Regions from separate parts of the Streptococcus sp. 27098_8_82 genome, predicted to be linked through region 2. Evidence: predicted binding sites of a transcription regulator. Region 2 holds the regulator's gene; the other holds the start of a gene.

The links. Region 2 encodes CtsR, which represses protease genes until heat stress. Its sites were predicted from a motif close to TTGGTCAAAAAAGGTCAAANA; they were not measured.
Positions count from the first base shown of each region.
Region 1: O3627_RS04095 (ATP-dependent Clp protease ATP-binding subunit) is a predicted target of CtsR. The motif match lies at 13,348-13,368, and genes of this name have one in related genera.

Region 1 is NZ_JAPVYB010000002.1:160,332-176,363, reverse strand. Features, by position in the region: gene ftsZ (cell division protein FtsZ) at 1-1,070, shown strand, start outside; gene O3627_RS04155 (YggS family pyridoxal phosphate-dependent enzyme) at 1,079-1,750, shown strand; gene O3627_RS04150 (cell division protein SepF) at 1,760-2,347, shown strand; gene O3627_RS04145 (YggT family protein) at 2,353-2,628, shown strand; gene O3627_RS04140 (RNA-binding protein) at 2,625-3,410, shown strand; gene O3627_RS04135 (DivIVA domain-containing protein) at 3,420-4,214, shown strand; gene ileS (isoleucine--tRNA ligase) at 4,498-7,290, shown strand; gene O3627_RS04125 (MarR family winged helix-turn-helix transcriptional regulator) at 7,423-7,878, opposite strand; partial or broken gene O3627_RS04120 (GNAT family N-acetyltransferase) at 7,901-8,334, shown strand; gene O3627_RS04115 (DUF1827 family protein) at 8,361-8,663, opposite strand; gene O3627_RS04110 (NUDIX hydrolase) at 8,731-9,180, opposite strand; gene O3627_RS04105 (YafY family protein) at 9,406-10,305, shown strand; gene O3627_RS04100 (GyrI-like domain-containing protein) at 10,365-10,979, shown strand; gene O3627_RS04095 (ATP-dependent Clp protease ATP-binding subunit) at 11,037-13,298, opposite strand; gene O3627_RS04090 (DUF1797 family protein) at 13,548-13,778, shown strand; gene O3627_RS04085 (bifunctional methylenetetrahydrofolate dehydrogenase/methenyltetrahydrofolate cyclohydrolase) at 13,968-14,822, shown strand; gene O3627_RS04080 (HAD hydrolase family protein) at 14,819-15,592, shown strand; gene O3627_RS04075 (NAD(P)H-hydrate dehydratase) at 15,700-16,032, shown strand, end outside.
Region 2 is NZ_JAPVYB010000003.1:66,185-82,216, forward strand. Features, by position in the region: gene rpsB (30S ribosomal protein S2) at 286-1,068, shown strand; gene tsf (translation elongation factor Ts) at 1,141-2,184, shown strand; gene O3627_RS06485 (hypothetical protein) at 2,288-2,776, opposite strand; gene O3627_RS06490 (CtsR family transcriptional regulator) at 2,923-3,387, shown strand; gene O3627_RS06495 (ATP-dependent Clp protease ATP-binding subunit) at 3,388-5,817, shown strand; gene O3627_RS06500 (DUF4272 domain-containing protein) at 5,911-6,654, shown strand; gene O3627_RS06505 (hypothetical protein) at 6,697-7,182, shown strand; gene O3627_RS06510 (DUF4430 domain-containing protein) at 7,166-7,567, shown strand; gene O3627_RS06515 (AAA family ATPase) at 7,753-8,811, shown strand; gene pnuC (nicotinamide riboside transporter PnuC) at 8,833-9,648, shown strand; gene O3627_RS06525 (NUDIX hydrolase) at 9,703-10,491, shown strand; gene O3627_RS06530 (hypothetical protein) at 10,726-11,400, shown strand; gene dusB (tRNA dihydrouridine synthase DusB) at 11,441-12,418, opposite strand; gene hslO (Hsp33 family molecular chaperone HslO) at 12,405-13,277, opposite strand; gene O3627_RS06545 (ADP-ribosylglycohydrolase family protein) at 13,389-14,207, shown strand; gene O3627_RS06550 (toxic anion resistance protein) at 14,284-15,540, opposite strand; gene O3627_RS06555 (hypothetical protein) at 15,565-16,032, opposite strand, start outside.

The DNA of each region.
Region 1 (16,032 bases), on a different contig from region 2:
TTGGTGCCGGAGGTCAGCCTGAAGTAGGCCGTAAGGCTGCTGAAGAAAGTGAAGAAGTCCTGACCGAAGCTCTGCAAGGAGCAGATATGGTCTTCATCACTGCTGGTATGGGTGGTGGATCTGGGACAGGAGCTGCTCCAGTGATTGCTCGTATCGCAAAAAATGTTGGTGCTCTGACTGTTGCTGTAGTTACACGTCCTTTCGGTTTTGAAGGAAGCAAGCGTGGAACCTTTGCAGTAGAAGGAATCAACGAACTTCGCGAGCATGTAGATACACTCTTGATTATCTCAAATAACAACCTGCTTGAAATTGTAGACAAGAAGACTCCGCTCCTTGAAGCACTCAGTGAAGCAGATAATGTTCTTCGCCAAGGTGTCCAAGGGATTACTGACTTGATTACCAGCCCAGGACTGATTAACCTTGACTTTGCCGACGTGAAAACAGTTATGGCAGACAAGGGTAATGCTTTGATGGGAATTGGTGTTGGTAGCGGTGAAGAACGCGTCATCGAAGCTGCTCGCAAAGCTATCTACTCACCTCTTTTGGAAACAACCATTGATGGTGCAGAGGACGTGATTGTCAATGTTACTGGTGGCTTAGATATGACACTGATTGAAGCTGAAGAAGCTTCAGAAATTGTCAACCAAGCAGCAGGTCATGGTGTGAACATCTGGCTCGGTACTGCTATTGATGAGTCCATGAAGGATGAAATCCGCGTGACTGTTGTAGCTACTGGTGTTCGTCAGGACAAGGTTGAAAAGGTCAGCGGCATTCGTCAGACACCACAACCTACTAGTCCAAGCCGTCCGCAGCAAGTTGAGCCAAACCGCGAAGTTCGCTCAGGACAGTTTGAACGAAACTTTGATATGACCGAAACAGTTGATATTCCTGCTCCAAGCCGTCAAAGAACGGATGCACCTAAAGGTTCCGCTTTTGGTGATTGGGATCTTCGCCGCGAAGCGATTGTTCGTCAGGCCGAACCAAGTTCGTCAGCACGTGTGGAGCGCTATGCAGAAACTAATGAAGATGATGATGAGCTGGAAACACCTCCATTCTTCAGAAATCGTTAATCTAAATCATGAATTTGCAGAATAATAAAGAGTTGGTCTTTCAATCCGTCGCTCAAGCGGCGGAGCAAGCCCAGCGTTTGAAAGATTCAGTAAATATCATTGCAGTTACCAAATATGTTGGCTGCGAAACAACTCAGGAGCTTGTTCGTACAGGTATTCAGCATATCGGAGAAAATCGGGTAGATAAATTTCTAGATAAATACCATGCTCTGAAAGATGAGAATCTGACCTGGCACCTGATCGGCAGTTTGCAGAGGAGAAAAGTCAAGGATGTGATTAACTATGTTGATTACTTTCACGCTTTAGATTCTGTAAAATTGGCCAAGGAGATTGACAAACGAGCTGAACATGTGATTAAATGTTTCCTGCAGGTGAATATTTCTAAAGAAGAGAGCAAGCATGGCTTTTTGATTAAAGAACTTGAAGTTGTCCTGCCTGAACTTGAAAAATTAGAAAATGTTCAAATTGTGGGATTGATGACTATGGCTCCGTTTGAAGCTAGTCATGAGGAGCTGAACCAAATTTTTGAAAAGGCTCATCAACTACAAAAAGAATTAAAAAAGAAACAGTTAAATAATATGCCCTTTTCTGAATTAAGCATGGGAATGAGCCGTGATTATCCTGAAGCAATTGCCCATGGCTCGACCTATGTCAGAATTGGTACAGCATTTTTTAAATAGGAAAGAAATATGTCATTAAAAGATAGATTTGATAAATTTATAGATTATTTTACAGAAGATGGAGATGAGACTGAGGTTCAGGAGCAGACTGTCAGCAGACCTGCAGCGCCTGTTAAGCAGAAGCCTGAATTGGTTCAGCCTAAGCCAGTCAGAGAGAGCAAGCCAGCTCCTCGTCCGGTTGCTGTGGCCAAGCCACAGCCTAAACCACAGCCACAACAGAAATCTTCGACAGAGAATATTACCAGACTGCATGCACGTCAGCAGGAATTGGCTCAGCACCGTGCAAATGCGGATGAGAAGATTACGATTGATGTTCGTTATCCGAGGAGATATGAGGAAGCGACTGAAATTGTTGACCTGCTTTTGGCCAATGAAAGCATCCTGATTGACTTCCAGTATATGACTGAGGTACAGGCTCGTCGCTGTTTAGACTACTTAGACGGTGCGCGTTATGTCTTGGCTGGAAATTTAAAAAAAGTTGCAAGCACTATGTATTTGCTGACTCCGATTAATGTAGTGGTAAATGTGGAAGATATCCGCCTGCCAAACGATGTTGAAATCAGCGAATTCGACTTTGATATGAAGCGCAGTAGATAAGAGATATGTTATATTTTGTAATTCGTGCCATCTCTAATCTTTTCGATCTTTATAGCATTGCCTTGATTGTCTATGCACTTCTATCTTGGTTTCCAGGAGCCTATCAAACCAAATTCGGAGAGTTTCTAACACGAATTGTAGAACCGTATTTAAAACTTTTCCGCCGTCTTCCCTTGCAGTTTGCAGGGCTGGACTTTACCGTTTGGGTTGCAATTCTGGCTTTAAACCTTTTAAATCGTGTGGTCTTTTATTTAATAAGCGTCTTACTAATGTTATTATGATGAAAGATTTATATCAACATTTTTCGCATGAGGATCGAGAGTTTATTGATAGGAGTCTGGAGCTGCTTCAGCGGGTTCAAGATACCTATGCCTTTGAAACAACGTCTTTTCTGAATCCCCATCAGGTCTCAATCCTGAAGAATATTGGCAAGCAATATGATGTGCAAGTCTTTGCTAGTTCGGATTATTTTCCAAGTGAACTGGCAAAAGTTCTTGTGGCGCCTTCTTATTACCAACTGAATATGGATGATTTTGAATTGAGCTTGCTGGAAATTTCCTATGCAAGCAAATTTTATAAAATCAGTCATTCGCAGATTATGGGGACCTTGCTCAATCAATTGGGGATTGAAAGACGGACCTTTGGTGATATTCTTGTGGTTGGAGACTGTGCTCAGCTCTTTGTAGATAAGAGACTGGCCCAGTATTTTATAGATCATGTCTCTAAAATTGCAAAGATGCCTGTCAAACTAAAGGAAGTTTCCTTTGCAGAGCTGCTGAAAGAGCAGAAGCAGGCTGTCACCAGAGAAATTTTGGCATCTAGTCTTCGCTTGGACAAGTTGATAGCCAGCACCTTTAAGTTATCAAGGAACCAGGCTGCTCAGCTGATTTCTGGTAAGCATGTGAAAATGAACTATGCTGTTAATGACAACCCCAGCCAGCAGGTCGGACTTGAAGACTTGATTAGTGTTAGACGATTTGGAAGATTTAAGGTTTTAAGAGAAAATGGCCTTTCCAAGAATGGAAAACATAAGTTAACCGTTGAATTATTAGCTAGTAAATGAGGAGGAACTATGACACTTACAGCATTAGAAATTAAAGATAAATCCTTTGGAACCAAGTTTAGAGGCTATGATGTTGAAGAGGTAGATGAATTCCTTGACATCGTTGTCCGTGATTACGAGGACTTGGTTCGCGAAAACCATGAAAAAGAAGCAAAAATTCGCAATCTTGAAGAGCGTCTGACATATTTTGATGAGATGAAAGACTCTCTCAGCCAGTCTGTTTTGATTGCTCAAGATACGGCTGAGCGCGTTAAAGTTGCTGCCAACGAGCGGTCTACGAATATTGTCCGTCAGGCAGAGCAGGATGCGCAGCATTTGTTGGATGGAGCTAAGTACAAGGCTGATGAGATTTTACGTCAGGCAGCTGACAATGCTAAGAAAGTAGCCATTGAAACAGAAGAACTGAAAAATAAAACACGTGTCTTCCACCAACGCTTGAAATCAACCATTGAGAGCCAACTCAGTATTGTAAATTCATCTGAATGGGAAGAAATCCTGCGTCCGACAGCTACTTACCTGCAGACCAGCGATGAGGCCTTCAAGGAAGTTGTATCGGAGGTTCTGGGAGAAGAAGCAGTTGTCCGCGAGGAAGAAGTGGATGTGACACGCCAATTTTCTCCAGAGGAAATGGCTGAGCTGCAAGAGCGCATTGAAGCTGCAAACCGTGAATTAGCTGCGACACAAGCTTTTTCTCCGCTCAGCGATGAAGATATAGAAGCTCACGCAGCTGAGGAAAACTCAGAAGCTGACCATCACGATGATGATACAAATGGGGAACAAAAAGTTCCAGTAAATATTTTATAACTTTTAAAGAAGATAAGATTGTAAAAACACAGACCAAGCAAAATACTTTCAGCGAGCAGATGATGGTGAAAGATCTGCAGTCCATCTTGCTTGGGCTATCATTTTACAGAACTTTCGTCTGAAATCAGTAGGATGAAACGGCAGTCCACGTTACGGACAAAGAGGGGCAAGAGGAGCATCATGCTATTGTCTTGCCTAAACAAAGGTGGTACCGCGAATTTTCGTCCTTTTTGGAGAAGTTTGCGGTTTTTAATTTGTAATTTAAAAAATAAAGAGGAATACAATGAAACTGAAAGAAACACTCAATCTTGGAAAAACTGCTTTTCCTATGCGTGCTGGTCTTCCAAATAAGGAGCCTCTCTGGCAAAAGGAATGGGATCAAGCTAAGCTGTATCAACGCCGTCAGGAACTGAATGAAGGCAAGCCGCACTTTATCCTGCATGATGGCCCTCCTTATGCTAACGGGAATATTCATGTCGGCCATGCTATGAACAAGATTTCCAAAGATATCATTGTTCGCTCGAAGTCTATGGCTGGCTATTATGCACCTTACATTCCAGGTTGGGATACGCATGGTCTTCCGATTGAGCAAGTATTGGCAAAGCAAGGCGTTAAGCGTAAAGAACTGGACTTGGTTGAGTACCTCAACATGTGTCGGGACTATGCCCTGAGCCAAGTCGAAAAGCAAAAAGAAGACTTCAAGCGTTTGGGTGTTTCTGGTGACTGGGATAATCCTTATGTGACTTTGACTCCTGACTATGAAGCGGCTCAAATCCGTGTCTTTGGCGAAATGGCTAAGAAAGGCTACATTTACCGTGGTGCTAAGCCCGTTTACTGGTCTTGGTCTTCTGAGTCAGCTTTGGCTGAAGCAGAAATTGAATACCATGACTTGGTTTCCACCTCTCTCTACTATGCTAACCGCGTTAAAGACGGAAAAGGGGTACTGGACACAGATACTTACATCGTCGTATGGACAACAACTCCGTTTACTATTACAGCTTCTCGTGGTTTGACTGTTGGAGCAGATATTGATTACGTAGTCGTTCAGCCAGCTGGTGAATCTCGTAAGTTTGTGGTTGCTTCAGAATTGTTGAATAGTCTGTCTGAGAAATTTGGATGGGCTGATGTTCAAGTTTTGGCTACCTACCGTGGTCAAGAATTAAATCACATCGTGACAGTTCACCCATGGGATACTGCTGTAGATGAACTTGTTATCCTGGGTGACCACGTTACGACTGACTCTGGTACTGGTATTGTCCATACAGCGCCTGGTTTTGGTGAGGACGACTACCATGTCGGTGTAGCTAATGGCTTGGAAGTATTTGTCACTGTTAATGAGCGCGGTATCATGATGGAAAATGCTGGTCCTGACTTTGCAGGCCAGTTCTATGACAAAGTTGCGCCAACAGTTATTGAAAAGCTTGGGGACTTGCTCCTTGCTCAGGAAGAAATCTCTCATTCCTACCCATTTGACTGGCGTACTAAGAAGCCAATTATCTGGCGGGCAGTACCACAGTGGTTTGCATCTGTTTCTAAATTCCGTCAAGAAATTTTAGATGAAATTGAAAAGGTTAAATTCCATTCTGAATGGGGTAAAGTACGTCTCTATAACATGATTCGTGACCGTGGTGACTGGGTTATCTCTCGTCAGCGGGCTTGGGGTGTGCCGTTGCCAATCTTCTATGCCGAAGACGGAACACCAATCATGACGGCCGAAACCATCGAACACGTAGCTCAACTCTTTGAGGAGCATGGCTCTATCGTCTGGTGGAAGCGTGAAGCCAAGGACCTCTTGCCAGAAGGATTTACTCATCCAGGTTCTCCAAACGGCGAATTTACCAAGGAAACGGACATCATGGACGTTTGGTTTGACTCAGGCTCATCATGGAATGGTGTAGTGGTCAACCGTCCGGAATTGACTTACCCAGCTGATCTTTATCTAGAAGGTTCAGACCAATACCGTGGTTGGTTCAACTCATCCCTCATCACTTCAGTTGCCAACCATGGCGTAGCTCCTTACAAACAAATCTTGTCACAAGGATTTGCCTTAGATGGTAAGGGTGAAAAGATGTCTAAATCACTTGGAAATACCATTGCTCCAAGCGATGTAGAAAAACAATTTGGTGCGGAAATCTTGCGTCTCTGGGTAACCAGTGTTGATTCTAGCAACGACGTTCGCATCTCTATGGATATCTTGAGCCAAGTTTCTGAAACCTACCGTAAGATTCGGAATACCTTGCGTTTCTTGATTGCTAATACCTCTGACTTTAATCCAGTTGAGGATGCTGTAGCTTACGAAGAGCTTCGCTCCGTTGATAAGTACATGACTATCCGCTTCAATCAATTAGTAGAGACTATTCGCAAGGCTTACGCAGACTTTGAGTTTCTGACTATTTACAAAGCGATTGTCAACTTTGTGACCGTTGACTTGTCTGCTTTCTATCTGGACTTTGCCAAAGATGTAGTCTATATCGAAGCAGCAAAATCATTGGAACGTCGTCAGATGCAGACTGTTTTCTATGATATTTTAGTCAAGATTACCAAGCTGTTGACACCAATCCTGCCGCATACAGCAGAAGAAATTTGGTCTTACCTAGAGCACGAAGAGGAAGAATTTGTTCAGTTATCTGAATTGCCAGAAGCTCAGACTTTCCCAAATCAAGAAGAAATCTTGGACACTTGGTCTGCCTTTATGGACTTCCGCAGTCAGGCTCAGAAAGCCTTGGAAGAAGCCCGCAATGAAAAGATTATCGGAAAATCGCTGGAAGCGCACCTGACTGTCTATCCGAATGAAGTCATCAAGACCTTGCTGGAAGCAGTTAACAGCGATGTGGCCCAGCTCCTCATCGTTTCTCAATTAACGATTGCTGAAGGACCTGCTCCAGAAGGCGCTCTACTCTTTGAAGATGTAGCTTTTGTTGTAGAGCATGCGCAGGGGCAAGTCTGTGATCGCTGCCGTCGCATTGACACAACAGTTAAAGAGCGCAGTTATCAAGCTCTTGTCTGTGACCACTGTGCAGAAATTTTAGAAGAAAATTTCGCTCAAGCTGTCTCAGAAGGCTTTGAGAGCAAGTAAGTTTCCAAAATAAAAAATGGCTTTGCCCTTTAGTGGCAAGCCATTTTTTAGATAGATTTGAGGATGTTTTGATTTGTAGGCGGATTAGAAGAAACAAACAGTTGCAAACGCAACTGTTTTCTGTTATACTACTTATAACTTAGGAGTGCTTATTTTAGCCAAAATGTTTTGGAGCTGAAAGAGCTCAGAGGAAGTCAGTTGCTGCAGAGCCTGACTGGCGTAGGTATTTTCAAAACCAATCAGCTGGTCGTAGAGTTTGAGAGCCTGACTGCTAGGATAGAGCTCTTTGAACTTCTTATTTTGAGCTTTGGTCTTTTTGATAATCAAACCTCTATCTTCCAGCTTTCCTAGAGAACGGCTGAGAGTAGTCTTGTCAATCTGCACCAGCTCAGCCAGTTGTGACTGGCTGAGACCTTCATTTTCAACGATGCGAATGAGCAGTAGAAACAAATTATTGTCTAGGCCATAGTTACTGGCTTTCTGATTCATTTTCATCATGGCTTGTCTAGAAATATAGCCCATTTTCCGGAAAAGTTGACGGTAATCCATAGGAACTCCTTTATAGTTGCATTTGCACTTATTATACATTAAAAAGATAGAGGAAACAAGTATGTGGTCTAGGAAAAAATTAACAGAGCTGAACCCGATAGAATTTTATCAAATCATAAAACTGCGCATCGACACCTTTGTGGTGGAGCAGGAGCGCATTTATCCTGAGCTGGATGAGAAGGACCTAGAAGCAGTGCATGTTTACCATGCTAATGAACAGGGGAAATTGATGCTTATGCTCGGGTCTTTAAAGAGGGAGGGCATTTGGTCTTTGGTAGAGTGGTTACAGCCCAGTCTGCACGAGGACAGGGCTTAGGAGGACAGCTTATCAGAGAAATCTTGCAATTATGTGCTGAAAAATGGCCAGGAAAGGAAATTGAAATAGAGGCTCAGGTTCAGGTGGCTGCTCTCTATGAAAAGTATGGCTTCAAATCAGTTGGCCAACCCTTTATTTTTGAATCGACACCTCACATTACCATGATCTATAAACAATAAAAAAACTAAGGCGATGGCCTTAGTTTTTACTGTTTCACAGGAATGGAAATTTCGATTAGATTATTAGCGTAAATCGTGCGGATAGCAGCTCTATCAATAGTATTTGCATCAATTTTTCTCTTCAAGAAAAACTCTCTGATTTTTTCGATTTCCTGTTCGCGTACAGCACGGTGCATGTTTGAAATCAAGATTTCATAGTGAAGAGGAGCTTGTGTAAAAACAACATCGCTGTTTCCAGCAGAATAAACTTCGACTAGTATCGCATCGGTGCTTTCCAATTGGCTTTTGACAAGGTCAGCATGACTGTTTGTTGTATTAATAAGCTTCATACGATTTCCTCCTGCTTTATACCTGCTATTATTATAACATATTTGCTATAAATTGTGAATGATTTCTTTAAGCTTTAAGTGCATTTTTCCAAGCCTGGATACCCCATTTATGGCTGCCGCGTTTGAGTGTTTCAATAGCTTCTTCGACTGGGAACCAGGCCAGCTGATTGAAATCTTCCAACGGTTTTTGGACTTCTTGGAAAGAGGTGACCTCATACAGGTAGGCTGGGTTGTAGAAATGGGTGTCGCGATGGCGGGAGTAAAAATATTCATCAGCTTGTCCAAGATAGCGTCCAAGCTGGGCCGTGAATCCAAGTTCTTCCATCAGCTCGCGTTCAAGCGCAGTCTGATGGTTTTCCCCTTCTTCAATCTCTCCACCGGGCAGAAACCAAGCCCCATTAGGCGCCTGAACCAAAATAATCTTTTCTTTCTTCTCGTCTGGGATAACGGCATAGACTCCGTAACGGGTCACATATTCTACATTTGCTTCCTTTTCACCAAAGGTTGGATTTGTCATTCTAATATCCTCAATCTCTAGTCAGTTTACTATCTATCATAATGGACTAAGGGCCAGCTGTCAAGAATTTACTCGGTTTATTGGACAGAAAAAGAATGATAGTCCTTGAAAGAAATCTCCTTAAAATAATAAATTCCTTCCTCCGACCGTTTAAAAAAACTCTTCTTTATGGGAATAGTAAAACATTTATAGGAGAAATTGTTATAATAGGAGCGAGGTGGTTTTATGACAGAAAGCAGACTTTTTAAAATCTTATATCTTCTTTTAGAGCAAGGTCGCACAACAGCTCCCGAATTGGCCTCACTATTTGAAGTATCTATTCGGACCATCTATCGAGACGTAGACAAGCTGAGTTTGGCAGGAATCCCTATCTATTGCAGCCCAGGCAAGGGCGGGGGTATTTTTCTGATGAAGGATTTTGTCTTAGACAAGGCCTTGTTTTCAGAGTCTGAGAGGGATGAGCTATTAGCTGCTCTTCAAGGCTTCCAGATTTTAACAGATGGCGAGCAGGTAGAGACCTTGGCTAAGCTGCAGTCCTTGTTTCAAGTTCAGGCAACATCCTGGCTAGAGGTGGATTTCACTGACTGGCGCAAAAAAGTAGATCAGAAAGAACTGTTTGATACTATTAAGCAGGCAATCTTGCAAAGAAGAGTCTTGTCTTTTTCTTATTTGAATGGGCGTGGAGAAAGAGAGCAGCGCAAGCTAGAGGCGCTGAAGTTAGTATTTAAAAGCCAAAACTGGTATGTTGCTGGCTTTTGTCGTTTAAGACAAGCTCCGCGCTTTTTTAAACTCAGCAGAATGAGAGACTGTCAGATGTTAGAGGAAAGATTTAAGCAGAGAGTCTTGGATGAGAAATTTAGCCCTGAGGGACGGCTAGGAAATACTGTAAAAGTCCTCTTGAAATTTGACCGGAAGCATGCCTTTCGGGTGTACGAGGAGTTTTCAGAAGCAGAGATAGAGGAGACTGATGGGAGCATTTATGTCGAGACGCATTTGCCGAGTCACGATAGTCTTTATACCTACTTGCTATCCTTTTTGGATGGAGTTGAAATCTTGGAGCCGTCTCGGTTACGGGAAGAATTCAAAGAAAAGTTAAAAGCTATTGCCGATATTTATAAAAGCTGACAGAGGTTGTCAGCTTTTCTTTGCTATACTGTTTGTAGTAAAGAAAGGAGGGCTCTCTCATGAAATATGAATGGAGAAAAGCCAATCGTGAATTATATCAAATTAAGTCTAAACCCTGTCTTATAGATGTTCCTGCCCAGACTTTTATCATGATTGACGGCAAGGGCAATCCTAATGCTGCTGACTTTTCGGAACGAGTTGGTGCTCTGTACAGTTTAGCCTATGCTATCAAGATGAACTACAAAAAGACAGCGGCCGAGCAAGAATTTACTGATTTTACAGTCTATCCCTTGGAAGGGCTTTGGCAGCAAGAGCAAGCAGGAGAACTCATTAAAGAAGAATTGATTTATACTATTATGATTGGCCAGCCGGACTTTATCACTGGAGAGATGGTGAAAAAGGCTCTGGAGCAGATCCGTGTCAAAAAGCCTAATCCTCTCTATGACGAGATTCGTTTTGAAGAAATGACGGAAGGAGAGTGTGTCGCCATGCTGCATCTGGGTCCTTTTGACGAAGAACCTCAATCCTTCGCTAAAATGGATGCCTTTTGCCAGAATCACCAGCTGACACGGATTTCACACACTCATAGAGAAATCTACCTCAATAATCTGAATCGGACAAACCCTAGCAAGCTGAAAACAATTCTGCGCTACAAGGTTCAGAAGGATAAATAAAGAAATAGAGCAGAAAACAGTTAGTTTTCTGCTCTATTTTGTCGAAATTCATTTTTCTTATTGTGATGAATTAACGGACTCTGTGCTTTCAGTTTTCTTTGCTGACTTGATGAGAATCTTGCCATTGCTGGTCATGATAGCTTTGAGCTCTTTTTCGCTTGGATTTTCCAGATAAAAGTCAGTAATAGCATCTTCGATATGGTCCTGAATGGTACGGCGCAGTGGGCGAGCGCCCATTTTTGGATCGTAGCCCAGGTCAACCAATTTTTCCTTGACCTTCTCCGTAACATCCAGATGAATGTCATTGGTTGCCAAACGTTGATTAACATCGTCCAGCATAAGGTTGACGATTTGCAGCAGGTTGTCCTTGCTGAGCGCCTGGAATTCGATAATGCCGTCAAAGCGATTCATAAACTCAGGACTGAAGAAGTTGCCCAGCTCACCTAAGACGGAGTTGGTGCGGCCTTCACGCGCTGCCCCAAAGCCAACGTTGGCTTCAGATTTGCCAGTTCCTGCATTGGATGTCATGATGATAATGGTGTCCTTGAAGCTGACAGTCCGGCCTTGACCATCGGTCAGGCGGCCATCATCTAGAACCTGCAGGAACATGTGCATAACATCGGGATGGGCCTTTTCCACCTCATCCAGTAGAATGAGTGAGTATGGATTGCGGCGGACGCGCTCAGTCAATTGACCAGCTTCATCATAGCCAACATAGCCCGGAGGTGCACCGACAAGCTTGGCTACGCTGTGTTTTTCCATATATTCACTCATATCAAAGCGAATCATGCTGTCAGCCGAGCCAAACAGCTCAATGGCTAGTTGCTTAGACAACTCAGTCTTACCAACACCAGTAGGTCCGACAAAGAGGAAGCTGCCAATTGGGCGATTAGGACTTCCTAATCCGACCCTGTTGCGGCGGATGGCCTTGGCAATCTTATCTACAGCATCGTCTTGACCGATGACATGAGCCTTTAAGTCGCTGGCAAGATTGACTAGTTGAGACTGTTCCTTTTCTTTGAGGTCACCAACTGGGATATTGGTCTTTTGCTCTACAATGTGCTCAATCGTTTTCTCGCTGATAATTGGAGTATCCTTGTCTAGCACACTTGTCTGCTGGAGTTCCTTGTACTTGGCTATCTGGTCGCGGAAGTAAGCCGCCTTCTCGAAGTCTTCGTCGCGGGTTGCCTGAGCCTTGAGATTTTCGGCCTCAATCAGACGATGGTCAATGACCTTGGGATCAACGAAGTTGAGGGTCAGATTCATCTTAGAACCAGCCTCATCCAAGAGATCAATAGCCTTGTCTGGCAGGAAGCGGTCTTGGATGTAGCGGTTGGAGAGAAGGGCAGCCGCTTCAATAGCCGCATCTGTGTACTTGACGTGATGGTAGTCTTCGTATTTTTTCTGAATCCCTTTGAGGATGGTAATCGTTTCCTCTACCGTCGGTTCGTCTACCTTAACTGGCTGCATACGGCGCTCCAGTGCAGCATCCTTCTCAATGATACGGTATTCATTGAGGGTGGTTGCTCCGACCATCTGGAGCTCACCACGAGCCAGAGCTGGTTTGAGGATGTTCCCAGCGTCCATATTGCCATCGCCAGCTGAGCCTGCTCCAACAATTTCATGGATTTCATCAATGAAGAGAATGACATCCTGACGAGAACGAATCTCATCAATGAGCTTCTGCATCCGTTCTTCAAATTGGCCACGGATACCAGTTCCCTGTACTAAACTGACAACGTCTAGGCGGATAACTTCTTTGCCTTGGAGTTTATGAGGCACATCACCATCAACAATTTTCTGGGCCAGACCTTCCACCACGGCTGTTTTTCCGACTCCTGGCTCTCCTATGAGAACAGGATTGTTTTTGGTGCGGCGGTTGAGAATTTCAATGACACGGACGATTTCTTCATCACGGCCAATAACAGGATCAATCTCGCCGCGGCGAGCCAACTCTGTCACGTTGATACCAAACTCTTCCAGCAGACCTTTTGGCTTTTGCGGACTTGGCTGAGGCTGACCACCCTTGCTAGGATTGGAACCGTAGCCGCCACCGCCTCCATAGGCTCCGCCAGATTGGGTAGGAGGAGTAGTTGGTTCCTGAGGCTGTTGGAAATTGCTGAGGCTGTTGAAGAAGTCATCGATAGGATCTGTTCCGTGATTGTTGGCATTAGCAATTCCGCCGAACAAGGAATGTTCAGGGTCTGTTTTCATGATTTGGTAGCAGTTTTGGCACAAATCCACCTGCTGTTTATGTCCATTTACATTGGTATAAAGGTGAATCGTAGATTCATTTATTTTACAATTTTGGCAAAGCATGCAGATACCTCTTTTCTTTTAGTGTGCAAGCTATTTATAGAAATAATTAAAGGTCAAAAATAGTCAAAGTTTTATAGTTTCATTATATCAGTATTCTCGAACTTTGCAAGAATTTACTACAAAATCCTCTCTTAGACCGAGCAGAATGAAAACAAATTCTTGAAAAATTACAAAAAATTGGCTTTTAGTGGTATTTCAGTCGCTATTTATGGTAAAATAAGAGGGAACTAAGTAAATAGGAGAAACAAAATGGAATCACATTTAGTTAGAATTATCAACCGCTTAGAAGCTATGGCTAAGGATGGCGGAAATTTAAAACGTAATTTTGAGCGTGAAGGAGTGGTTGTAGCAGAAGTAGCTTACAGTTACGACGAAGAAAACGGCTCTGTCTTCACCTTGCGTGACGTTGCAGCGCGTGAGACCTATACTTTCGACAGCATCGATTTGATTGCAATGGAAATTTATGAATTACTCTACTAAAAAGCACTTAGCTGCTTTTTATTTTTACCCTTTTTATCTTATTTTGAAAAAGATTTAGTAGGTCTGAAAATTGTACCACTAGGTGCCAATGAAACCCCGCTTTATAACCTTGTATAAGAAAAAGTTATAGGCTGGGCACAGATTTTTTTGGTATAATGAAAAAGATAATGAAAAAGAAATGAGAATGACATGGCGCAGATTATTGATGGTAGAGGTTTGGCAGAGAAGCTTCAGAAAAAATTAGCCGAAAAAACGGCTCGCCTCAAAGAAAAGACAGGTCAGGTGCCGGGCTTGGTAGTGATTGTGGTGGGAAATAATCCGGCCAGTCAAATCTACGTGCGTAATAAAGAGCGCTCAGCCTTGGCTGCTGGCTTTCGGAGTAAGGTAGAACGTCTGCCAGAAGAAACCAGCCAGGAAGAGCTCTTGAGCTTGATTGAAACTTATAATCAAAATCCTGACTGGCATGGCATTTTGGTCCAGCTGCCCTTGCCTGAACATATTGATGATGAAGCTGTGCTTCTAGCCATTGATCCAGACAAGGATGTTGATGGCTTTCATCCGCTTAATATGGGCAAGCTATGGAGCGGTCATCCTGTTATGATTCCGGCTACTCCTGCAGGCATTATGGCTATGTTCCATGAATATGGTGTTGAACTAGAAGGCAAGCGAGCGGTCGTCATCGGGAGGAGTAATATTGTCGGTAAGCCCATGGCTCAGCTCCTTTTAGCTAAGAATTCAACAGTGACCCTAACGCATTCGCGGACCCACAATCTAGCCAAGACTGCTAAGCGGGCGGATATTTTGGTGGTGGCTATCGGTCGTGGACATTTTGTGACCAAGGACTTTGTCAAGGAAGGGTCTGTTGTCATTGATGTCGGTATGAACCGAGATGAAAATGGCAAGCTGATTGGCGACGTTAAGTTTGATGAAGTGTCTGAACTTGCCAGTCTGATTACCCCTGTACCTGGAGGTGTTGGGCCTATGACCATTACCATGCTGATGGAGCAGACCTACCAAGCCTTTAAACGGAGTCTTGAATCATGAAATTTGTTTTTGATTTGGATGGGACCTTGTCCTTTGATTATATGACGATTGATGAGGAGATTAAGCAGGTTCTGCTGACGGCTCCTCAGTTTGGGCATGAAGTTCTGTTTGCTTCGGCGCGTTCCTATCGAGATTGTCTGGGACTATTAGGTCCGGAATTGAGTCAGCAGATAGTGATTGGCCTGAACGGCGGAGTAGCTTATCAGAAGGGACAGCTGATGTTTGAGCGCCAGCTGCATCAGTCGAGTTATCAAGCCATTCTAGATACTTGTTTGACCTATAATTTGCCTTTTTTCGTTGATAATACTTTTGACTACAGCGGCCAGATTTTAGAAAAAATCCCTTTTATTGCCAGTGTAGATCCTCTCAAGCGGGCAAGACGGCTGGAACTGACTGAACTCCAGCATCCTATTAAGCTTGTTATTTACATGGGGAATCATGAGCAGCTCTTAGATGATGTACAGGCTCGTTTTGCAAACTTGCTCAATCTGAGTCTAGACTATCATGAACATGAGAAATGTTTTTATATCAATCCGGCTGAAACCAATAAAGCTTCAACTGTAAAGGAACTCTGCGGTTCGGATTATGTGGCTTTTGGTAATGATCAAAATGATATCCAGCTCTTTAAGAATTCTCTCTACGCTGTGCAGGTTGGGGATTTTTCGGACTTGAGCGATTATGCGGATGAGCAGGTTGCTTTTCAGGAAAATTTACCCAAGGCAGTCGCAGCAAGAATCTTACAAAAATTTTCAGATTTCCGAGAAAAATAGCTTTCTTGCGATACGAGGCACCTGTTTAGGTGCCTTTTGGTGTATAATAAAGATAGGTTTGGTCATCTTGAGACAAGTGCAGGATGAAGTTAGTCTAGGAGAATATCATGTCAAAAAACGCTGAAAATATTTTAAAAAGAGTCATTAGGGAACGCCCTTTGGATAGCCACAAGGGCGACTACGGCCGTCTCTTATTGATTGGGGGGACCTATCCTTATGGGGGCGCCATTATCATGGCAGCTTTAGCAGCAGTCAATAGTGGGGCCGGTCTGGTGACTGTTGCTACAGACAGAGAAAATATCGCCCCTCTGCACAGTCATTTACCGGAGGCCATGGCCTTTGACCTAGAGGAGCAAGACCGATTGACAGAGCAGCTGGTTAAATCAGATCTAGTCTTGATTGGTCCTGGCTTGGCGGAGAATCAACTAGGCCTAGATATC
Region 2 (16,032 bases):
TTTCGTCAAGAGTCTTTCAAAGTCAAATCAGAAAATGTTAGACGCTGTCATTCAGAACTCTTCGGGAAGTACATGTTCTACTGAGAGGTAAAATTCATTCTTAGAGGCAGATAGCGGCAAAAAATCTGGTAAATGCCTTGTCAAAGAGCTGCGCATTTGTTATAATAGAGAGTGCCGTGTAAATGGCAAAATACTCATTTTAGATGAATTGTGGGACTGTTGCCCTTGGGTGGTCCTGCGAGCTGAAATCTAAAAGAGGAAAAAAACAAAAAGGAGAATTTACTCATGGCAGTAATTTCAATGAAACAACTTCTTGAGGCTGGTGTTCACTTTGGTCACCAAACTCGTCGCTGGAACCCTAAGATGGCTAAGTACATCTTCACTGAGCGTAATGGCATCCACGTAATCGACTTGCAGCAAACTGTAAAGTATGCTGACCAAGCTTACGATTTTATGCGTGATGCTGCTGCTAACGATGCAGTTATCCTCTTCGTTGGTACTAAAAAGCAAGCTGCTGACGCTGTCAAAGAAGAAGCAGAACGTTCAGGTCAATATTTCATCAACCACCGTTGGTTGGGTGGGACTCTTACAAACTGGTCTACTATCCAAAAACGTGTAGCTCGTTTGAAAGAAATCAAACGCATGGAAGAAGACGGAACTTTCGAAGTTCTTCCTAAGAAAGAAGTCGCTCTTCTCAACAAACAACGTGCTCGTCTTGAAAAATTCTTGGGCGGTATCGAAGATATGCCTCGTATCCCAGATGTGATGTACGTAGTTGACCCTCATAAAGAGCAAATCGCTGTTAAGGAAGCTAAGAAATTAGGTATCCCAGTGGTTGCTATGGTTGATACTAACACTGATCCTGATGATATCGATGTTATCATCCCAGCTAACGACGATGCAATCCGTGCGGTTAAATTGATCACTGCGAAAATGGCTGATGCTGTTATCGAAGGCCGTCAAGGTGAAGATAGCGTTGAATCAGTAGAAGCAGAATTGGCTGCAACTGAAACTCAAGCAGATTCTATCGAAGAAATCGTTGAAGTTGTTGAAGGTTCAAACGAATAATCAGTAAACTAACCTAAAGGGGCAGGGCTCAGCCCAGCTCCTTTATTTACATTAAAAAATAGGAGAAGAAAAATGGCAGAAATTACAGCTAAGCTTGTCAAAGAATTGCGTGAAAAATCTGGTGCTGGTGTCATGGACGCTAAGAAAGCACTTGTTGAAACTGATGGCGACATCGAAAAAGCGATTGAATTGCTTCGCGAAAAAGGGATGGCAAAAGCAGCTAAGAAAGCTGACCGTGTTGCCGCTGAAGGTCTGACAGGCGTTTACGTAAACGGTAATGTTGCCGCTGTTGTTGAAGTGAATGCTGAAACTGACTTCGTTGCGAAAAATGCTCAATTTGTTGATTTGGTAAATGCAACTGCGAAAGTAATCGCTGAAGGTAAACCAGCTAACAACGAAGAAGCTCTTGCTTTGACAATGCCTTCAGGTGAAACTCTTGAAGCTGCATACGTATCTGCAACTGCAACTATCGGAGAAAAAATCTCTTTCCGTCGCTTTGCTTTGATTGAAAAGACAGATGCTCAACACTTTGGTGCTTACCAACACAACGGTGGCCGTATCGGAGTTATCTCCGTTATCGAAGGTGGAGACGATGCTCTTGCTAAGCAAATCTCTATGCACATTGCTGCGATGAAACCAACAGTTCTTTCTTACAAAGAATTGGATGAGCAATTTGTTAAAGATGAATTGGCACAATTGAACCATGTCATCGATCAAGACAACGAAAGCCGTGCAATGGTTGGTAAACCAGCTCTTCCACACTTGAAATACGGTTCTAAAGCTCAATTGACTGATGCAGTTGTTGCTCAAGCTGAAGAAGACATCAAGGCTGAGTTGGCTGCTGAAGGCAAACCAGAAAAGATCTGGGACAAGATTATCCCAGGTAAAATGGACCGCTTCATGCTTGACAATACTAAAGTTGACCAAGCATACACACTTCTTGCACAAGTGTACATCATGGACGACAGCAAGACAGTTGAAGCTTACCTTGAATCAGTAAATGCTTCAGTAGTTGAGTTCGCTCGCTTTGAAGTTGGTGAAGGTATCGAAAAAGCTGCTAACGACTTTGAAAATGAAGTAGCTGCAACAATGGCTGCCGCTCTTGGTCAAAACTAATCGTTTTTAGCTTAGAAATTGAACGATAAAAAGGTCTGAGATTTTTCTCAGACCTTTTCATTTGTAGCATTTTGAAACATCAAGTTTAGAATGGTGAGCAGCATCACTTAGCTGCTTTTTCTCTTTCTTCCTTATGAGCAATCAAGCCATTGGTAAAAATCAAGACCACCAATATGAAGAGAAGCACTGTCGTTTGGGGGTAAGTCAGGCTAAACTGATAGACTTTGGTAATAAACAAAAGGGGCAGAGTAACCACCATCATGATTAGAAAGCTATACCATTTGACTCGGTTGCTGACCAGCTCCTGTTCGAAGAGCAGGGGAGCATAAAGACAGGCGATGAGAGCTCCGATAGGAATATCAACATAGTCAGCAGAAAAGATGGTGAAAATACTCAGGGCTGCAAAGAGCCATTTGAGCACATGACGAGAATAGTTGAGCCAATCCATTTTCATTGGATTATCCTCCTTGTTTAGATGATAGTTGGCAGGCAGGAGTTTCTGTCTGTCTTTTCCTTGTGGATTTCCACCTATATTATAACGCTTTAAAAGCAAAAAGCAAGCGGTTACACAAACCTGACAAAGCTTTTTCACTAGTTTGAATTGTCAGACCTTTCAGTCATCCCTTTTTCTTTCAAAATAGAGACTTTTCCGGTATAATATTAGTCAAAGATAGTCAATGTTAGAGAAGCAAGGAAAAAAGAGATTTATTCTGAAATTCTCAACTGGAAAGGGAAGTCATGAGTGCAAAAAACACATCGGACAGTATTGAAGCATATATCAAGTCTATTCTGGCTCAGGCGGGGATGGTTGAATTAAAACGCAGTGAATTGGCTGATGTTTTTCAGGTGGTTCCCAGTCAGATTAACTATGTGATTAAGACGCGTTTTACGGAAAGTCGGGGCTATATCGTCGAGAGTAAGCGTGGCGGCGGAGGCTATATTCGGATTGGAAAGATTGAATTTTCCGACAGGCATCAGATGCTTTGCGGCCTGTACGACAGTGTGGGAGAGCGTGTCAGCCAGCAGGTTTTCACAGATGTTATTCAGCTTCTTTTTGATGAGAAGATTATGACTGAACGTGAGGGCAATCTAATCTTGTCAACAGCGTCGGACTCGATTTTGGGTGACGGAGCTGCGGTGATTCGTGCCCGAATATTAAAAAAGATTTTACAACAACTAGACAGAAAAGGAATGGAATCATAAATGAAATACTCAAAAGCCTTAATAGAAAGCTTGGAAGCAGCCCAGCTCTTGGCCGGCCATTTTACGACAGATTATCTGGAATCATGGCATCTGCTGATTGCTCTGGCTAATAATCCCTACAGCGTTGCTGGTTCAGTCCTCAATGAGTTTCCTGTGGAAGTGGATGGATTTGAAGAAGCGGCTTTTCAGATTACTGGTCAAGCTTATCAGAAAGACGGTCACTTCGAGCTGCTGCCTTTTTCTTATCGCTTAGAGGAGTTGTTTGAGGAAGCGGGGCAAATTGCAGAAGCTGTTCGCGCTAAGCATGTAGGTACTGAGCATGTGCTGCTGGCCATGCTATTTGACCGGGGGACCTTGGCTTCTCGTATTCTGGAATTTACCGGCTTTAGCTACGAGGACAAGGAGCAGGGACCGAAAATTAGTGATTTGCGAAAGGTCTTGGAGCAGCGAGCTGGCTGGGGCAAGGAAGATATCAAGGCTATTCGCAGTCTGAATAAGGGGGTAATGGCTGCCAAGCAGACCATGGCTAATATGATGGGGATGCCGGCTTCTACTAGCGGGGGGCTAGAAGATTACACTCGTGATTTGACGGATCTGGCTAGAGATGGCCGATTGGAGCCCGTCATTGGCCGCGATCAGGAAATTTCACGGATAGTTCAGATTCTCAGTCGCAAGACTAAAAACAATCCAGTGCTGGTTGGAGATGCTGGGGTTGGTAAGACAGCTCTGGCTTTAGGACTGGCTCAGCGTGTAGCAGCTGGTCAGGTTCCGGCTGAACTTGCTAAGATGCGGGTTTTGGAGCTGGACTTGATGAATGTAGTCGCTGGCACTCGCTTTCGCGGAGATTTCGAGGAGCGGATGAACAACATCATCAATGACATTGAAGAAGATGGTCATGTCATTCTCTTCATTGATGAGCTGCATACTATCATGGGCTCTGGCAGCGGTATTGACTCGACCTTGGATGCGGCCAATATCCTGAAACCGGCTCTGGCTCGCGGAACTCTGCGAACAGTTGGTGCCACGACGCAGGAAGAGTATCAGAAACATATTGAAAAAGATGCGGCCCTTTCCCGGCGTTTTGCTAAGGTCAGCATAGAAGAGCCAAATGTGGCTGACAGCATTGCTATTTTACAAGGTCTGAGAAAGAGCTATGAGGACCATCACAAGGTACAGATTAGTGATCAGGCTATTGAGACGGCGGTGAAATATGCCCATCGCTATCTGACTAGCAAGCATCTGCCGGACTCTGCTATTGATCTTTTAGATGAGGCTAGTGCGACAGTCCAGAACAGAGGACCGCAGAATTACGAGCAGTCGGATTTGTCGCCAGTGGATCAAGCCTTGATGGCAGCGGATTTTAAAAAGGTTTCACAACTGCTTGAGCAAGAGCAGCAACCCAAGCTCTATAAACTGAAAGTGGAAGAAGACGATGTCTTGGCTACTCTTAGTGCTTTGTCTGGTATTCCAGTGCAGAAGCTGACTCAGACAGATGCGAAGAAATACCTCAATTTGGAAACAGAACTGCATAAACGCGTGATTGGGCAGGACGAGGCGATTTCAGCTATCAGCCGAGCTATCCGGCGGAACCAGTCTGGTATCCGCAGCAGCAAGCGGCCTATTGGCTCCTTTATGTTCCTAGGTCCGACAGGAGTCGGAAAAACAGAGCTAGCCAAGGCCTTGGCTGAAAGTCTCTTTGATGACGAATCTGCTCTCATCCGCTTTGATATGAGTGAGTACATGGAGAAATTCGCGGCTAGCCGCCTCAATGGAGCGCCTCCAGGCTATGTAGGCTATGAAGAAGGAGGGGAGCTGACGGAGAAGGTACGCAACCGACCTTATTCTGTCCTGCTCTTTGACGAGGTGGAAAAGGCGCACCCAGATATTTTCAATGTTCTCCTGCAGGTCTTGGATGATGGTCAGCTGACTGACAGCAAGGGTCGCAAGGTGGACTTCTCCAACACGATTATTATCATGACCAGCAATCTGGGGGCGACCAGTTTGCGGGATGATAAGACGGTGGGCTTTGGAGCGCGGGATATTCGCTTGGACCATGCCAATATGGAAAAACGGATGCTGGAAGAACTCAAGAAAGCATATAGACCGGAGTTTATCAACCGTATCGACGAGAAGGTAGTCTTCCACAGCCTATCTGCAGAAGATATGCAGGAAGTGGTCAAGGTTATGGTCAAACCGCTCATTGCCAGTCTTGCTGAAAAGGGAATTGAGCTGAAGTTCCAGGCCAGTGCCCTTAAGCTGCTGGCTCAGGAAGGCTACGATGTGGAAATGGGGGCACGGCCATTGCGCCGCACTCTGCAGACTCAGGTGGAGGACAAGCTGTCTGAGCTCCTCTTGACAGGAGATTTGACAACGGGTCAGACTCTTAAGGTCGGGGTCAAGGCTGGCCAACTCAAGTTCGAAGTGGCCTAGAAAGCGAAACCTTGCAATGGAAAGTTGAGTGCTTTCGGTTAATCCTTGATAGAAAGCATACCTATAGATACCGAACAGTTATTTCATCATTCAATGAAACTGGGAATTGAAGGATTGGAGGCTGATATGTCGTTTTTTAAAGACTTGTTTGCTGGCAAGAAAGCTAGAGTAAAAGCACCAGAAGAGCGCAAGGCGGCCAGTATCCAGCGTTTGAAAAAGGAAGGCATTCCTTACATTGAGCATTTGCCAGTCATCGAAAGTGCTGAGCAAGTAAGGCCGCGCTCGCTAGAAGAAATTGCGCGTCGAGCTGTTACCAGCCTCTTGATTATTCAGGCGGCCTTGGATATCGAAAATAATAATTATAATGAGGAGAGCCGCCAGTGGCTGCAAGATAAACTGCAGCAATACGGGGTGCAGGAAGAGTTGACGCCCAAAGAAAGGGCAGTCTTGGAAGATCGTGCCGACTCGGCAGCTATTATTAATATGGTTTGGAAATACGAGGCCTATTGGTCCCTGATTTGGTACTTAGGTCTAGTAGATACTTTACCGTTTCCAGATAAGATTTGTGATTGTGATGCTGCTATTGACGCAGTCGCTAGTGCGGTTGACTTTCAGGAATTTCTGGGCAAATGCCAACCGCGCAGCTTAGAAGAGTTACTGGATGAGGATGATTTGATTTATCGTTATCATTGGGCCTGTGTTGATGCTCGGATTCATGACCAGCCAGCACCGGCAGGCCTTGATGAAAGTGTTGTTCTGGAGAGGCGGTCTGGCCTTGACTGGCTGCTGGGGCTAAATACGGCCCAAGACTGGGATGCTGTTGAGCTGCATACCTAGTCCAACTTCTCTTGATTCACTCAATTAGAAAAGGAGGTACCTTTGTCCGCTCGTAAAATGGCTAAAATTGCCATCCTATCGGCTTTATGTGTGGCCTTTCGCTATGCATTTTCCTTTTTGCCCAATGTGCAGCCTATTTCAGCTATCTTTTTCCTGATAGTTATCTTTGAGGATTTGCAGACTTCACTCCTAGTGATGGCTGTGACGATGTTTACATCAGCCTTTCTTTTGGGAATGAGTCCGATCGTCCTCTTTCAGTTGCTGTCCTTTGGACTGATTCTTTGCCTTTGGCGGCTGCTCTATCCTCGGTTAAATCTAGTGGGACAGGGAATAGTAGCAGCTCTCCTATCCTTTGGCTATGGCATTGCCATCGATACACTGACAGCCTTGCTGTACAACTATCACTGGTGGTCTTATGCGATTATCAACGCTTTGACTTTCAATATAGCGCACGGACTGTCAACTTTGTTTTTTTACCCACTCTTGTACCCTATTTTAAGGAGGCTCTATAATGAAAAAAATCTTTAGTTTGCTGACACTTGCTTTTGCCCTTCTCCTAGTTGGTTGCGGCAGCAGCCAGACAAATACTGACAAGGGCTCTAGTTCCGCTGATTCTTCTGTCAAAAAGGAACTGAAAATCAGCATCAGTATTGCACCAGATGGTCAGGAGAAGAGCGAGAAAACGGTGGCTGTTGAAGAAGGAAAGACAGCTATGGATGCTTTGAAGAAGGCCTATAAGGTCGAAGAAAAAGATGGTTTTATCACTTCTATTGACGGCCATGCTCAGGATGAAGCAAAGGGCCTCTACTGGATGTTTAAGGTCAACGGAGAAATGGCTCCTAAGGCAGCCAATCAAATCACTGTCAAGGATGGAGACAAGCTGGAATTCTACCAAGAAGTCTATCAGCAATAAATCTTTTATAGAAAGAATCTGATGCTTAAGACATTAGGTTCTTTTTTTGCGCTTAATACAGTTTTAAAGTGTCTTAAAAATATTTTTATAAAATTTTATAAAAAACTATTGACAAAAGAAAAATATAGTTTATAATAAAATCATAGAAAAAATAAAATATAAAAAATGATAAAAAGGTTAAACGTATGAAAGAAAAAATTGCAATCGTCTTTGGAACATTTGCTCCCTTGCATCAGGGGCATATAGATTTGATTCAGAAGGCTAAGCGTTCTTACGACAAGGTGCGCGTGGTGGTTTCAGGTTATGAGGGAGACCGTGGGCAGGAAGTGGGTCTATCTCTGCAGAAACGATTCCGCTATACGCGGGAGACTTTCGCAGATGATGAATTGACACAGGTTTACAAACTGGATGAAACTTCTTTTCCTCGCTATCCTCTGGGTTGGGACAAGTGGCTGCCGGCTTTATTGGAGTTGGTGGGCTATGATGCAGAACGCGAGGAACTGATTTTCTTTGTAGGAGAATCAGACTATCAAGCGGAGCTGACAAAGCGTGGTTTTGAAACCTGTTTGGAAGAGCGCCAGTTTGGTATCTCAGCTACGATGATTCGGGAAAATCCTAGTCGTTATTGGAAATATATCGCCCAGCCTTTCCGCCGTCACTTTACCAAGAAAGTGCTGATTATGGGTAGCGCCAGCAATGGTAAAACGACCTTGGCTAAGGATTTGGCTCGCTACTATGATGCTCCGGTTAGTCTGGAATATGCTCGAGAATACCAGATTCAAAATAACGTGCGAGACGATGAGCTGACTCCTAAAGACTACTATTATCTGCTCTTAGGACAATATGCTCAGACTTCCAGATTAATTGACAGCAGCGCCAACCGTGGTCTGGTTGTGGCTGATACAAATTCTCTGGTAACCAAGGCTTACTATGATTACTATCTGAAAGAAAGTCCAGTTCAGGACGAAGAAACAGATACCTTTGACAATCTCTTTGCCAGTATTTTGTCCAAGGAAAAATGGGATTTGATTCTCTTTGCTGAGCCGGTCGGCACCTATGTTAACGATGGTTTTCGCGATATGAGCATGGCAGACGAGGCTATCCGCAGTGATTTTTCCAGCCATCTAAAAAGGCTGAAAGACCAGTGTTTGGCTCATATTCCGACGGTCTATCTAGCTGGTAGTTATTTGGATAATTACCAGGCGGCCAAAGAAGCGATTGACATGATTTATCAAGCGGATTAAAAAAGAAAGTGGTAAAATAGAATGGTAGTAAAAAATCAAAAACTCGCTCCTGCGAATCTCTACGCAGGACTGAAACAAAAATTTCAAACCTTTGCTCGGAATTTCCGCAATGTCTGTGCCGCAGCTAAAAAGCAGGGGATAAAAGGGGGCGCGAAATTGCTCTGGCAAGATTTATTTGGCGGGCGCAGCTTGGCTCAATGGCTCTACTTGATTACTCTTTCCAGTTTGCCTTTCATTCTGGAGTTCACCAGTGGCCAGAAGCAGCATGACTGGCTGGGACTCTTTGCTTCTTGGACAGGCATCGTTTGCGTTATTCTAGTGGCCGAGGGGCGGGCCAGCAATTACCTCTTTGGAGCGGTTAATTCGGCAATTTATCTCCTATTGTCTTTTCAGGCTAGCTTTTACGGAGAAGTGTTGACTACGGTCTACTTCTTTATCATGCAGCCGATTGGCCTTTATACTTGGCTGTCCAACCGGGTCAATGAACAAGATAAGGAAGGGCCATCTCATTTTGAAGCTAAGAAGTTAGACTGGCGTGGCTGGCTTAAATATTTGGCCTTGACGGCTTTGATTTGGATTGGCATGGGCTTTGCTTATAAGAGCATTCACAGTCACCGACCTTTCCGTGATAGCGTGACAGATGCGACCAATGGTATCGGTCAGCTTCTCATGACTGGTCTCTACCGCGAACAGTGGATCTTCTGGATTGCGACCAATCTCTTCAGTATCTATCTCTGGTGGGGCAGCAACCTTCACATACAGGCTATGTACTGGGTCTATACTCTCAATAGTATCGTCGGATGGTATCAGTGGACCAAGGCGGTGAAGAAAGCTTAGACTAAGATTTGAGATTTTTTGATAGAAAAAATAGCTTAGGAAAGGAAGAAACTTATGACCAAACAGGATATCCCAGCGGGAATGTCGGAAAAAGAGTACTATGAAACCATGGCGGATGAGTCCGCCTTTTTGGCATGGTACAAGACACAGGATTTGCCCAAGTATGAGACACCTAGCGTAACAGCGGATATGGTAGCCTACTGTTTCGTGGAAGGTCAGATAAAACTCTTGGTCATCAAGCGCAAGGCTCACCCTTATCAAAATAAATATGCTTTAGTCGGAGGTTTTGTAGACAAGCATGAGGATGCCTATCAGGCCTGCATTCGGGAAGTCAAGGAAGAGGTGGGGCTGGAGATACCGCTGAAAAAGGTGGAGCAGCTGATGACAGTTTCTACTCCAGGGCGTGATCCACGCGGATGGGTCATCACTATTGCTCATCTGGTCTATCTGCCGGCCATAGCAGTAAATCAAGTACAAGCTGGCGATGATGCTAAGGAAGTTACCTTTCTTGATGTAGACTTTAAGACAAGGAGTTTTAGAGATGGTGAGCGGCTCCTGACAGCAGAGGACTTTGCCTTTGACCACTACCAAATCCTGCTGGAATCTATCAAGCGGATTCAGGGGCGACTGGACTGGAATCCAACTTTTCTCCATCTGCTGGAATCACCGTTTACTGTTTATGAAGGGACTGAGTTGGTCAATCTCATCACGCCTAGACGACCTATTGTCAGCAATAATTTTCTAGTGAAATTTGGAGAATACTTGGAGGAGGCTGGCGTTAAGCGCGTGCCAAAGAAGAAGCCGAGAAAAGTCTATCGGTTGAAGGCAGAAAAATCAGATTAAAAGAAAGCTGATCATATATTTCTCTGCAGGACAAATTTGTCCTGTTTTTTCGTTTCTAATTACGAATAGATAAGTAGGAGCAAGTTTCTCATGACAAAAGAAACAGATTGAGAAACAGAACTTCGCTTGAGTAAAAAATTTTTTAAGAATTTTGCATAAATGATTGACATAGTAAAATCACAGTGTTACAATAATGTTACAAAAAGATTTCTTAATATTACAAGGAGATAAAAGATGAAAACACGTACTTATACAAAAATGATGGCAGCTACAGTTCTGGCTTCTAGTCTGTTTTTAGGGGCATGTGGTAAGAAAGAAGAAAGTGCAACAAGTGCTAGTTCTAGCAAAACTGTTCAAGCTTCTTCTAGCTCAAAAGTTGCGTCATCCAGCAAGGCCAGCGCTTCTCCTAAGGCCAGCAATAGAGCTTCTTCAGAAGGAGCAGTTAGCCAGCCTGGACAAGCCCAAGCTCCTGCCAGTCAGCAACAGTCTACTGTCGAAGCTCCTCAAGTCCAACAAACGCAGCCACAGCAAGCCTCAGGTCGACAAAACACTCAGAATCAAGCAACTCAACCAGCCCAAGCGCCCGAAAGCAATCGCCAGCTTCAGAATAAACAGGCAGCCAGCAATGCTCGCTATAAAGGTGTCTTGACTATGGTGGATGGGGATTTCTCAGCGGCTGCTGGTAATTGGAAGGATGCCAATGGAAATACTGTGACCGTATCAGGTAATGGTCAATTCACAGTTCAGTCTGCCGATGGAAAGACAGCTAATTATTCCATCGCCTCCTACTCCTATACGCTGGATGATGGCAAATACAATGCGCAGTTAAGCGGGCAAGGCAATGCCAATCTGCAGATTACAACAGGAGCAGATGGCTCAGTAACAAGCGTTGTAGTGACTCAATCCTAAACAGAACAAAAAAGGAAGTCCAATTGGCTTCCTTTTGTTTTTATTTTTGAATTTGTAAGAGTTCTTCAATTTCAGCCAGACTTTCAGCTTGTGAAATAGCACCGCGGAGCTTGGCTGCTCCGGCAGTACCGCGCAGATAGTGCGGAGCTAGGCCCCGGAATTCGCGGATGGCCACGTATTCTCCTTTGAGATTTACCAAGCGGGAGAGGTGGTCGTGGGCGATTTTCATCTTGTCCTCGAAGCTGAGGTCTGGAAGGATTTCGCCAGTTTCAAAGTAGTGGTTGATTTGGTTAAAGAGGTAGGGATTTCCCATAGCTGCTCGACCTACCATGACGGCATCGGCACCGACTTCCTCGATACGCTGTTTAGCGTCTTGGACGCTGCGGATATCACCGTTAGCGATGAAAGGAATCTTAGTCAGAGCATGGGCTACGTCGTGCAAGGTCTCAAGGTCAGCATGACCAGTATACATTTGCTCACGGGTGCGACCGTGCATAGCCAGGGCTGAGACTCCAGCGGCTTCGGCTGCTAGAGCATTTTCTACAGCTAGTGAGCTGTCAGACCAGCCAGTCCGCATCTTAACTGTCAGAGGAATATCTAGCACTGACTGGACCTTGTTGATGATTTTATAGATTTTCTCAGGGTCCTTGAGCCATTTAGCTCCGGCTTCGTTTTTAACGATTTTATTGACCGGGCAGCCCATATTGATATCGACGATATCCGTCTTGGTGTTTTCTTGGATAAATTCTGCTGCGCGGGCTAAACTGTCTTCGTCGCTACCGAAAAGCTGGATAGAAACGGGATTTTCTCCCTCATCAATATGGAGCATGTGGAGGGTTTTTTCGTTGTTGTATTGGATGCCCTTGTCAGAGACCATTTCCATCACGACCAGGCCTGCTCCCAACTCTTTGGCAATGGTTCGGAAAGCAGAGTTGGTTACGCCGGCCATAGGTGCTAGAACCGTACGGTTGGGAATTTCGACTTTCCCGATCATAAAAGGGGTATTAAGATTTGTCACGAATCAGTTCCTCCAAGTCATTTTGGTCAAAGTGATAAGCAGTTTGGCAGAATTGGCAGACGATTTCGGCTCCTTGGTCTTGGTCACGCATCTCTTCTAAGTCAGCCTTTGGCAGGGTAGCCAAGGCATTCATGAAGCGCTCTTTGCTACAGTCGCACTGGAAGCGGATTTCTTCTTCAGACAGGCGTTTGTATGGCTCATCACCATAGATGGCAGCCAGCAGAGCTTCGATATGGTTATCTGATTCCAGCAGTTTTGAGATAGCAGGCATTTCTTGGATCCGCTTCTCAAAGCGGGCGATTTCGGCTTCCTTAGCACCAGGCAGAACTTGTACCAAGAAACCGCCAGCAACCTTGACTTTATCATTCTCATCCAAGAGGACATTGAGGCCAACTGCGGAAGGTGTCTGCTGGCTTTCGGTCAGGTAAAAGGCTAGGTCTTCGCCGATTTCTCCAGAGATGAGAGGGGTCATGGAGTTGTAAGGATTGCCCGTACCATAGTCCGTGATAACGAGGAATTCACCTTGGCCGACAAAAGGACCAACTAGAACCTCACCGGTGGCAGTCTTTTTGATATCTACACCGGGATTCTGTACATAACCTTTGACATTGCCCTCGGTATCTGCTACTGTGATAATCGCGCCTAATGAGCTGGTTCCGAGGACCTTGACGGTAATCTTGGTCTGGCCTTTTTCATTTGCAGCCAAAATCTGGCTGGCAATCAGTGTGCGGCCAAGTGCAACAGTAGAACTTGCTTGAGTTTGATGTTTTTCTTGAGCGGTCCGAACCGTCTCTGTGCTATCCAGCACATAAGCGCGGAATGAACCATTTTCTGAGATAGTTTTGATAATTTTGTCCATACCTTTTATTTTAACATAAAATAGAAAAACAAGCGCGAGGCTGCGCTTGTTTTTTGGGGTTAGGAAGAATTTTAAGATCAAAAATAGTATAATAAAACAAAGGAGGCTAGTATGAACCAATCTTTGAAAGCGGCAGTCTATGGTTTGGCGGTAGCTGATGCATTAGGAGTTCCGTATGAATTTTTAACCCGAGGCAGTTTTAAAGCGATTGAGATGACGGGCTATGGCAGCCATCAGCAACCTGCTGGAACTTGGTCAGATGATACTAGCCTTGTTTTGGCGACCTGTGATTCTATTAGGGAAAAAGGTAAGATTGATCTTACTGATATGCAGCATCGGTTTAAACATTGGCTCTTCGAGGGAGCTTATACACCAGATGGTCTAACCTTTGATGTAGGAAATGCGACTCGCGAAGCCTTGACAAGAGGACACGGTCTGTCTGATGAATATTCCAACGGAAATGGTTCTTTGATGCGGATTCTGCCCCTTGCCTTTACGGAAGCCAGTCCGTCTGATATTGAAGCTGTTTCCAGTATTACACATGCCCATGCGACTTCCGTAGAGGCCTGCTTGCTTTATGTGGATATTGCTCGTAGGCTCTTAAAAGGCCAGCAACTACCGGAAATACTATCAGGCTTAGAGACTAGTACGACCTACGCTCGTTTGCAAACTTTAGCAGAGCTGACCGAAGATGACATTCTCTCCACTGGCTATGTGGTGGATACCTTGAAAGCAGCACTGTGGTGTCTGCTGACTAGCACTTCTTATCTGGGAACTGTCCTGAAAGCTGTTAATTTGGGCGATGACACTGATACAGTAGCAGCAGTTGCTGGTGGCTTGGCTGGTATCATCTATGGTTTGGAAGGGATTCCTGACAACTGGCTAGCCCAGCTGCGTAATAAAGAACTGTTGGAAAGCTGCTTGTTTTAAAGGGATAATCGGAAGACAGGACTGTATTGATCATTTAAAAAGTAAAACATTAAAAGAGCCATCTAGGCTCTTTTGCTTATTCTGTAGTTAATTCTTTCTGGGCTTCCTTGCCTTGGTCCAACAGGGCTTGGATAATCTTTTGATCACGCAGTTTGACAGAGTTGTTGATGGTCTCTGCAGATTGGATAACAGTGGCTTCTAGCAGAGCGCGTTTTTCTCGTCCTTTATCAATGGCTTCGATAATGCCTTGATTTTGTGCGACGAGGCTTTCTGCCAGCTTAGTGACAGATTCAACAGCGATAGTAGGGCTTTGGGAAATCCGCTCCAGTTGAGGAATGACTTCCTTGCTCGTTTCGGCGAGCATTTGCAGGGCAGCGTTATTCGCATTAGAGATAGCGTCAGCTACCTGACCAGACTTCATCGATTGCTGGAGAATGCCTAATTGGGCGATAGACAGTTTCATAGTTGGAATGGTATTTCGACGGAGCATTCCAAGTTTTTGGCGCATATCAGAGGAAACCTTGACCAGATTACGCATTTGAGGAGTCGTCGCCCAAGCTACATAGAGACGGCTGACATATTCAGTATGTTGCTGCTCTAAGGTATTGACCACCTCTGTTATTCGGGCTAATTCTTGCGATTTTACTTGGTAGTCAACGGTTGTCATATCTAACTGAGCGACTTCAGCCTGCAGTTTGAGCGCTCGATTGCCAGATTCTTGCTGAGCAGCTTCGATAAAGGAAATAACTCCAACTAGGTTTTCAATCGATTTGGTATTGTCCTCAATCAGCATTTCAGCAGAAACAATATTGCGAGCCAGAACGTCTTCTTGCTTGACGACGGTTGCAGCCATGCCGTCCATTTTCTGCTCAATATTTTGTGAATCAAAATAGAATTCTTGAAGAGTGTTTTTGCTCTGTTTGAAGAGTTTTTCCAGGAAATTAGGCTTCTTGTCCAGTTCTGCTACTTGAGCATCCTTGTATTTTGCGACAAAGCCATTGAGTTCTTTGTTGGTATTTTTTAAAAGCTCATCTACCTGGGGAATTTGTAATTTTTTCTGTTCGGCTAAGATACGATTGACAGTACCGTTGACCTCTTCTACAGCAGATTGGCCAAAGTCCAGCAAGGCATTTTGGTCTGATACGAAATTATCCACCAGCTGCGGAGCTTTAGCCGTAATCGCACTCTGTTGCTCAGGAGTCAGCTTTTCCAGAAAAGTTAGCTGACCATTTTCTTGAGTCGTGTTGGCTTCGATGATTTCTGTTGTTTTGTCGCTTTTGCTGATAGCATTATTGGCAATTTTATCAATATCAAAATTAAATTCTTGGCTCATAGTTTCTCCTTTGGTTTATCTAGCTTAAAAGCCGGTTTCTGTGTGCTTTTCCTTGTCTAAGATACGCAGGCTAATGTCAAAGTCCCTCAAATCAGCTTCATTTAACTGGCGCAGCGCTTCGTCTAGGTCCAAGTCAAACTGCTCGATGGCTGCTTTGGCCTTGGCTAGCCGCTCCTCTGCATTGTAAAAATCTTTGGGAGAAGCTTTGATTTTGAGGTAGCCTTCTAAAATATCTTCGTAGTGCTCCATCTGGGACTGATGAATGGCAGTCAGCTCTTCCTTATTGTTGCTTTCGGATTGAGAGATTTTTTGAAGAATGGCCTCATGGTCAATCTGAATATTGCGAACCGTAGCGACCAATTCTGGGGCTAGCTCTTCTAGACTAGTTTTCTTAGGCTGCGCTTCTTTTCGTTTTTTCTCTCGTTCAATCTTTCTCAGTTGTTCATCAATTTCATCGGTTACAGTACGAATTTTGGTCTGGATTCGCTGGTA